DNA from 2 places in the Psychrobacillus sp. NPDC058041 genome. Region 2 is predicted to be linked to the other one. Evidence: riboswitches for the same ligand, from Rfam matches in the RefSeq annotation. Region 2 holds a riboswitch; the other holds the start of a gene.
The links. A riboswitch is a leader RNA that binds a small molecule or an ion and turns the genes downstream of it on or off. The one in region 2 is predicted to bind preQ1.

Region 1 (4,430 bases), on a different contig from region 2:
TGCTTCCAAATTTCGAAGGAGTGCTGGATTTCCACCAGAAATCGTAACAAATGAAAAACCACTGCCTCCAAGACGTTTCAACTCAGACCAAATCTCTTCTGCTGTCATTTGGACAATAAGGTGTTTACCGCTGCCATCCCACGTAAACGATGAGTCACACCAGGAACAGGAGTAGTCACAACCGGCAGTTCGCACAAACATTGTCTTCTGGCCCACTACCATTCCTTCGCCTTGAATCGTTGGTCCAAAAATCTCCATAACGGGTACCTTACTCAACTTCCATCCACTCCCGTCTCGCTTCCGCATAACTTGTCGGAGTTTCATACAATCTGACAAATTCTACACGTGCCCCATTATTTCGTTGGTAATCAAGCAGTGCCTCTACCAGCTTTTGATAGATCCAAACAACGATGTTCTCTGCTGTCGTATTCATCGGTGGAAGGGTTTCATTTAAATAGCGATGATCCAAATAAATCTCTATTTTTTGCTTCCATATTTCTTTTATATCGCCAAAATCAATCATCAAACCACGTTCATCCGTGTATCCACTCAAACCTAAAACGGCACGATACGTATGGCCATGAAGGTTTTTACATTTCCCCTCATAGTTGTGTAAATGATGAGCAGCATCAAAGGTAAATTCCTTACTCACGAGAATACGCTTGGAATGATAGCTCAATTGACTGCTTTGAATGTCTTCCTCTATTTTTTGGAGCTTCTCGACAATTCTAAAATCAGACATGCCTTAAGACTCCTTCTTGAAGCTTAAATACTCATCAAGCCCTTTTTTGCGGAGCTTACAAGCTGGGCATTCACCGCAGCCATCTGCTATTACACCGTTATAGCAGGTCAATGTTCTTTCTCGAACAAATTCAAGCGCCCCAAGTTGATCGGCAAGTTCCCATGTCTGTGCCTTGTTCAACCACATCAGTGGCGTATCAATAACAAAGGTATCGTCCATAGCTAAATTTAACGATACGTTCAAGGATTTAACAAAAATATCTCGGCAATCAGGATATCCACTAAAATCTGTTTCACAAACTCCAGTCACGATATGCTTTGCTCCTACTTGGCTCGCTAAAACTCCAGCAAATGAAAGAAAGAGCAGATTTCGTCCAGGAACAAAAGTCGATGGTAGTTCACCTTCTTCACCGTCTTCTACCTTTATGTCATTCCTTGTTAATGCGTTCGGTGCAAGCTGATTCAAGAGCGACATATCAAGAATATGATGCTTGATACCGAGTTCCCTTGCTATCTCCTTCGCACATTCAATTTCAAGGCTATGCCTTTGACCATAATCAAAAGTCACTGCCTCTATCTCTTTAAAACGTTCTTTTGCCCAGAACAGACAAGTCGTGCTGTCCTGACCTCCACTAAACACAATAATTGCTTTTTCCTGCTTCATCTGTAAAACTCCCTTATAACGAGAAAACAGCACCCTAAAAAGAATGCTGTTTTCTTCTTAGTTTTTTAAAGAGGGTAGCTAAAAACCTCTTTCTTCGCATGTGGACTATTCAATTTCTCAATTATCGATTATCTATTTTTTCTGGGTACAGATCATGGTTCATCAAACGGAAATTTGCCATCTCTTCGTATTTGGTACCTGGTTTTCCATAGTTGCACCATGGATCAATGGAAATTCCCCCACGTGGTGTGAATTTTCCCCAAACCTCTATGTACCTTGGATCAAGTAGCTTAATTAAATCGTCCATGATGATGTTGACGCAATCTTCATGGAAATCACCATGGTTTCTAAAACTAAATAAATATAATTTTAGAGATTTACTTTCTACAATTTTTTTATCCGGTATATACGAAATATACATCGTTGCAAAATCAGGCTGTTGAGTAATCGGGCATAAACTAGTGAATTCTGGACAATTAAATTTCACGAAGTAATCACGATTAGAATGAAGACTATCTACCGACTCCAATACCTCTGGTGCATAATCAAATGAATACTGTGTACCTTGATTACCTAACAATGTTAAATCCTTTAAACCTTCTTCATGACTTCTTCCAGACATAAAAAAACCTCCCATTAAAAAGTTTCCCAGCACTTTTCAAAAGAGGTATCTACAAACATTCTATTGCAAACTTATGAGGATAAAAACAAAAAAGCCACGTCCAAATATGGACATGGCGAATAGTCATGTATCCATAGTTTTTTATAGAGGGTATGAGCTATGAACCTCTCCCGATTAAGTTCGGGTACCTTTTTATGATATAGAATACTTGTGGAAACGTCAAATAGATATTTCTCTTCTGTTCCACCCCAGATGATTTTAAATACTGAATTCACATCTCTGAGACTATAGATTTAGCGTGGAAAAGTAATCTCTAGGATGAATAGTAGAAGAGAAGCAGTGAAGAAAATGAAGAAATAGATTTGAGTAGAAATCTAAGTAATTTAAATTGATAATCTTTTTTAAGAGATTATCAAATTTTTTAATATTTTCTTCAAATTTTATGTATAAACTCGAACTAGATTGACTATATTAGTAATAGAATACGAGATTCAAGGAGGAATAGAAATGAAGAGTCCAATAGGTTTACCAGTGCAACTACCAGAAACATTAGATGAGTTATTGAAGCTATTACTACAAACAGTTGTCGCATAGGGGAGACTTTAGATTAATAATGAAACTAAGAAACATAGATAAGTAGATATTACTACTCGTGTCAGGTAGCGATATCTACTTATTCATTTTACTCCTACATTTCCCCAATCTCTCCTCTGCGAGAACTCCAAATTTCAATCCCCGTTGACCATCCTATACTATTAAGAAACTTAAGCAGACATATTAAGCACAATCTTTTTAGTTGTTCTTGAATAATCAAACATATTTATTTTCCTCTAATTTGTTTCTACCACAAGAGATCGTTTTATGAAGGAAAAAGGTTATGCGTTAGTGAATAAGTATAGTATTCGAAAAGGAGCTGAATCTTATGTCGTCCGATTTAAAATCCCAAATTGAAGCGCTTCAAAATGAAATTCTTGAGAAGAAAAAAAAACTTACGGAGCTAAGAATGTCCGTACCAGAAAGAGTTGTTCATAATTATGAATTCACTACATCCACTCATCAGCAAACTACCTTATGTGAGTTGTTTGGCAACAAGAAGGAATTAATTGTCGTTCATAATATGGGAAAAGGTTGTTCTTACTGCACCATGTGGGCGGACGGAATTAATGGTGTGTTTCATCATTTAATTGCCAAAGCGGGCTTCGTTTTAGCTTCTCCAGATACACCTGAAGTGCAAGAGGATTTTTCAGCAAGCCGGAAATGGCAGTTTCCTATGATTTCAACAAAAGAGAGTACTTTTACAGAAGATATGGGCTTTCAAAATGGGAAGTATCACCATCCCGGCGTGTCCACTTTCCGTAAAGATAACGAGGGTAATATTTATTTAATTGCACAAGCACCATTTGGACCTGGCGACGATTTTTGTTTGACTTGGCCATTGTTTGATTTACTTCCATCCGGTTCAAATGATGTCGTTGCCAAACAGAATTTAAACAGTCGCTCCCTATTCCAATTAACAAACAATATTGCAGTAGGTGTTACCGATTATCCTAATGCCGTTGAATTCTATGAGAACATTTTAGGGATGAAAAGTGAACAAACTTTAGAGAAGGAAACAAAGTTTTCAATGAGTGGTACTAACTTCTTCCTTGAAGAAAGCACGGAAAACAATACATTCTTTGAATTTGCTGTAGAGGAATTTGAAGCGGCTATGAATCTTCTATTAGAAAATAATTGTGTTATTACGAAGAAGTTCGCTGAAAAGAGCGTGATGATTGCAGATCCATATGGTTTGAAGTTTCATCTGTTTGAAATAGCAAAGTGAATTGTTTTTGTCCCTGTGTCAGACACTATTCAGAATTGTGTTTCACACAGGGACATTTTTATCTATATATTCTTCTTTATTTCCTCAACAAATGCTCTTACTTCTTCCTCTTTTGTTGCCCATGATGTTACTAATCGAATCGCAGAGTGTGTGGAATCAATCTTTTCCCATACGATAAACGAGTAATTTTTTTGAAGCTCCGCAATCAGTTCGTTCGGTAATATCGGAAAGATTTGATTGGATGGAGAATGGGTCAAAAATGAAAAATTGGCATTGTTACATGCTTCCCTAAGAATGGCTGCCATCTTATTCGCATGCTGAGCCAATTCAAAAAATAAATCATCCCGGAACAGTTCATAAAATTGAATACCTAATAGTCTCCCTTTTGCTAGAAGAGCTCCTTTTTGCTTCAAATGAAAACGAAAATCTTCTTTTAATGAATTTCTACAAATGACTAATGCCTCGCCTAAAAGAGCGCCATTCTTAGTCCCACCAATATAGAAAGCATCTACAAGTGTCGAGATGTCACTTAACTTCAAGTCATTTTCATGGGAGCACAACGCTGACCCGAGTCTTGCACC
Region 2 (4,430 bases):
TTATCTATTTCTTTGAACAAGAAAAACAAAGCCCGTGTATAGAAGTGGATGCAAGTCTACTGTTAGAAGAAGCAATTGCTTTATTAGAAGAAGGTCGTGAAAATTGTTTACTTGTAAAAAAGACCAATGAAAAGTTAGGATATGTGAACCAATCTGTCCTCTTACGCGCAATGCTTGAAAAAGAAGAGGTGGTTTAAGTGCAGAAATTTATCGAAACAATTCAAAATAGATCCGATTTGATTCAAGAAGCATTTATTCAACATATTTTCCTGTCATTTATCGCTCTTGCTATAGGTATAGCCATTTCACTTCCCTTAGGTATTTTTGTTGCAAGGTATCGAAAGTTCGCCGAGCCAGTGATAGGAATTTCGGCTATTTTTCAAACAATTCCTAGTTTAGCGTTATTCGGTTTTTTAGTGCCGTTAATCGGGATTGGCACAAAAACAGCATTAATTGCATTGATTATTTACGCACTTTTACCAATTTTACGCAATACATACACTGGGATTATTAGTATAGATGGATCGATAATTGAAGCAGGGCAAGGAATGGGAATGACAAAAAGCCAATTACTATGGCAAATTGAGTTTCCTCTTGCTTTGCCTTTTATAATGGCTGGCATACGAACAGCCACTGTTTTAACTGTTGGGATTGCTACGCTGGCGACATTTGTTGGGGCAGGGGGCTTAGGTGATGTTATTTACCGTGGTTTGCAGTCTTATAATAACTCACTCGTTTTAGCAGGAGCATTACCTGTTGCTTTATTGGCTGTTTTATTTGATTTTGCATTGAAATTAATAGAGAAAAAGTCCACACCAAAAGGATTAAATACTGGAGGATGATTGAGAAATGAAAAAGACGTTTTTAGCGATTGGGATTGCAACAACTGTTTTATTAGGGGCATGTTCTAGCTCGAATGATGCACTTGTTATAAGTGGAAAGCCTTGGACTGAACAATATATACTACCACAAGTTTTAGGGCAATATATTGAAGCGAAGACAGACTATAAGGTGAAATATAAAGAGGGGCTAGGGGAAGTGGCTATCATGACCCCCGCTCTCAAAAAAGGTGATATAGACTTGTATGTCGAGTATACAGGAACCGGATTAAAGGACGTTCTAAAAGAGAATTCAGAGGTTGGAGAAAGTTCGGAAAGAGTATTACAGCGAGTGAAAAAAGGATACGAAGATAAGTTTGATGCGACTTGGCTTAGTCCACTAGGTTTTGAAAATACGTATACATTAGCTTATACGAAAGGTAAAAACTACGATGCAAAAACATATTCTGACTTAGTTGAAATCTCTAGAACAGGAAATATGGTCTTCGGCGCCCCGCATGCATTTTATGAACGTCAAGGAGATGGTTTTGATGATTTTATTAACTCGTATCCTTTTACATTCACAAAAACGGAAAGTCTCGATCCAAATGTAATGTATGAAGCATTAAAGAACGGAGATGTAGATGTTATACCTGCATTTACAACAGACGGTAGAATTGAACGTTTTGAGTTACAAACAACTGAGGATGATCTAGGATTTTTTCCAAAGTATGACGCTGCCCCTGTCGTTCGATTAGAAGCACTAAAAAAGTTCCCAAAGCTTGAAAATGTATTGAATGAACTTGCAGGAAAAATAACAGAAGAAGATATGTTAAAAATGAATGCCCGCGTAGATATTGATGGAGATAAACCAGAAGATGTTGCACATGACTTTTTAGTTGATAAAGGATTATTAAAGAAATAAAAAAAGCACCGGATTCTAATATAAATAGAATCCGGTGCTTATTGATTAAAGTAGAGCTTTAAAATTTAAGCGTTTATTTAAAGCAGTCATCACTGGGATACCGACTACTAGTACAACGAATTCACCGAATGCAACAGTTAGCCATGTATAGAAGAATGGTAGTTGAAAGGCAAGTTGTAGTTCAAATGCGATGATAAACGTCATAAACGTAAATATCACTGTATTAAATATCATGTGTGGAATATGACCTTTAATGAATTTAGATGCAAAAATCGAAATTCCTAACGAAATGACTGAATGTGCTACTCCAAAAATAAGGTCATATGCGGCCATGGTAGAAAAAATATTAGTGATAAATACTCCTAGTACAATTCCGAAGAAATACTTTTTGTTGAACACGATTAGGTGGTTGAACATTTCGGAAATCCTATATTGTATCGCACCAAATGCTATTGGCGCCACCAGTAACGAGACTGCAATATACAGTGCAGCGATAATCCCGCTAGTTGCAAGAGTTTTTGTTTTCATTATTCATTTCTCCTTAGTTTTTTTCCGTGGGAGGTTCTCGAACCACGTTATTTGTAATGCCAATTGATAATTATATGACACTAGTAGTCGATTTGTCAAAAAAACTTTTAGCTTTGTAAACTACTATGTTAAAATGGGGGTCAGTCTTTAAAAGGAAGGTTTTACATGAAATATATTTTATTATTTATTAGTGCATGCATGATCTTTATGATGGTTGGATGTACGATGGAAACACAAACGCAAAATTTAGAAACTACAAAGGCTAGCCCAGTAAATAAGGTGAATATAGGAAAGGAAATGAGTGTCCATTTTATCGATGTAGGTCAAGGGGATTCTATTTTTATACAATCACCGGAAGGTAGAAGTATGCTTATTGACTCAGGGAAGAAGGAAGCTGGTAAAGAAGTTGTTGCTTATTTACGTGAGCAAGGAGTAGAGAAGTTGGACTATGTTGTGGCGACTCATCCAGATGCGGATCATATTGGTGGACTTATTCCAGTATTAAATTCTATTTCGATTAATAACTTCGTGGATTCAGGGAAAGTACATACTTCTCAGACATATGAGAAAATGCTACAACTTATTTTAGATAAAAAAATACCCTATATAGTGCCGAGTAGAGGGGACACAATCCCTTTAGATTCCAAAATTAAAATAACTGTTTTAAATGCAGGTGAGGATTCCAAAGATAATAATGAAGCATCTATCGTATTGAAGGTGCAGTATGGAGAGGTTTCATTTTTATTAACAGGAGATGCAGATATTAACGTGGAAAGCAGCATGTTAAAAGAGTTTGACTTGAGGTCTACCGTTTTGAAAGCAGGCCATCATGGGTCAAACACGAGTAGCTCAGATGCATTTATTCGTTCTGTTAAACCAAAAGTTACGATATTGAGTTATGGAAAAGATAACTCCTACGGACATCCAAATGCAGAAGTGGTGACTCGTCTGAAAAATGTTAAATCACAAGTTTATGCCACTGCAGAGGTAGGGAATATTGTCATTAAGACAGATGGTGTGGATTATTTTGTTTCATCTGTGGAACGAACGAAAGAAATTGAAACAACTTCAACTACACTTAAATCTGGAGTAGTTATTTCAAGCAAAGACTTGCGTGAAGAGATTATAGGTATTACGAACACAGGTAATACTACAGTGAATTTGAATGAGTGGCAACTAGTATCTGTAATTGGCAATCAAGTATTCAAGTTTCCAAATATCAATCTAGCTTCGGGGAAAACTATTTTTATTACGAGCGGTCCGAATGCTAAAGAAGGTAATGGATATGTTAAATGGACGAAGGGACAAATTTGGAGAAATGACGGAGATGCAGCGAAATTAATAAACGACAAAGGGGAGATCGTAAGTGAAGTCGAATAAATACACACTAGATCGATTCGAAGGTGACTTTGCGGTATTCTTAAAGTATCCAACTGAAACAGAAAGCTTACTTGTACCTTGTACTGAGATACATGAACTCCTTAATGAAGGAGATATTGTATCTATCTCGATCTTGAATGAAACGTATAAAATAGAACTACTAGAAAACGAAACGACTAAACAAAGAGATAAAGTTCAATCCTTATTAGAACAATTAAAGAACAACAAAAAATAGAAGTTTTTCAATTATAAAATTCACTGTTATCAAAACAAACGCGACTAACATGAATGTTACAAAATTCATGTTAGTCACGTTTATTGTGTTATTCGCGTTATTTATGTTATTCATGTTAGTTTTAGTGCCTGGCACCTGTAATAATTTTGTCATACATTGTTAGAGGGATGTGTCGTGTAGGAAGTTTTTGACGATGTGATGCTCGGGTTCGTATGTTTTGAGTGTATAACCCTCTTTTTGTAACCATTCAATTATTTGTGGTAAGGCTTTTGTTGTTTGGCTTCGATCGTGAAGAAGCACAATGATGTCTCGATCTCCTGATTTGTATGATTTTTCTATTCCTGCTTTTACGTTTTTGACTATTTGATCGGCTTCTTTGTCGGTGTATTTCCAGTCTCTTGAATCGACGTCCCAATCCCATAGTTTGTAGCCTTTTTTTATAAGTTCTGATTGCATTGTTACCGTAAGATCTGGTTTGCTGCCATATGGAACACGAACGAGTTTGGCTTCATTACCAGTCATTTGTTTGATAAGTTTTGCTCCT

Region 1: another riboswitch for preQ1. It lies ahead of queF (preQ(1) synthase); the one in region 2 lies ahead of ACFVR1_RS14575 (QueT transporter family protein).

The regions. Positions count from the first base shown of each region.
Region 1 covers NZ_JBHVRO010000005.1:91,409-95,838, forward strand. The annotation lists gene queE (7-carboxy-7-deazaguanine synthase QueE) at 1-276, opposite strand, end outside; gene queD (6-carboxytetrahydropterin synthase QueD) at 269-742, opposite strand; gene queC (7-cyano-7-deazaguanine synthase QueC) at 746-1,405, opposite strand; PreQ1 riboswitch class I at 1,457-1,500, opposite strand; gene queF (preQ(1) synthase) at 1,527-2,027, opposite strand; PreQ1 riboswitch class I at 2,155-2,201, opposite strand; gene ACFVR1_RS09725 (DUF899 family protein) at 2,950-3,849, shown strand; gene ACFVR1_RS09730 (threonine aldolase family protein) at 3,912-4,430, opposite strand, start outside.
Region 2 covers NZ_JBHVRO010000009.1:86,290-90,719, reverse strand. The annotation lists gene ACFVR1_RS14590 (ABC transporter ATP-binding protein) at 1-197, shown strand, start outside; gene ACFVR1_RS14585 (ABC transporter permease) at 198-842, shown strand; gene ACFVR1_RS14580 (glycine betaine ABC transporter substrate-binding protein) at 850-1,743, shown strand; gene ACFVR1_RS14575 (QueT transporter family protein) at 1,789-2,271, opposite strand; PreQ1 riboswitch class I at 2,279-2,323, opposite strand; gene ACFVR1_RS14570 (MBL fold metallo-hydrolase) at 2,437-3,651, shown strand; gene ACFVR1_RS14565 (DUF3006 domain-containing protein) at 3,638-3,886, shown strand; gene ACFVR1_RS14560 (polysaccharide deacetylase family protein) at 4,046-4,430, opposite strand, start outside.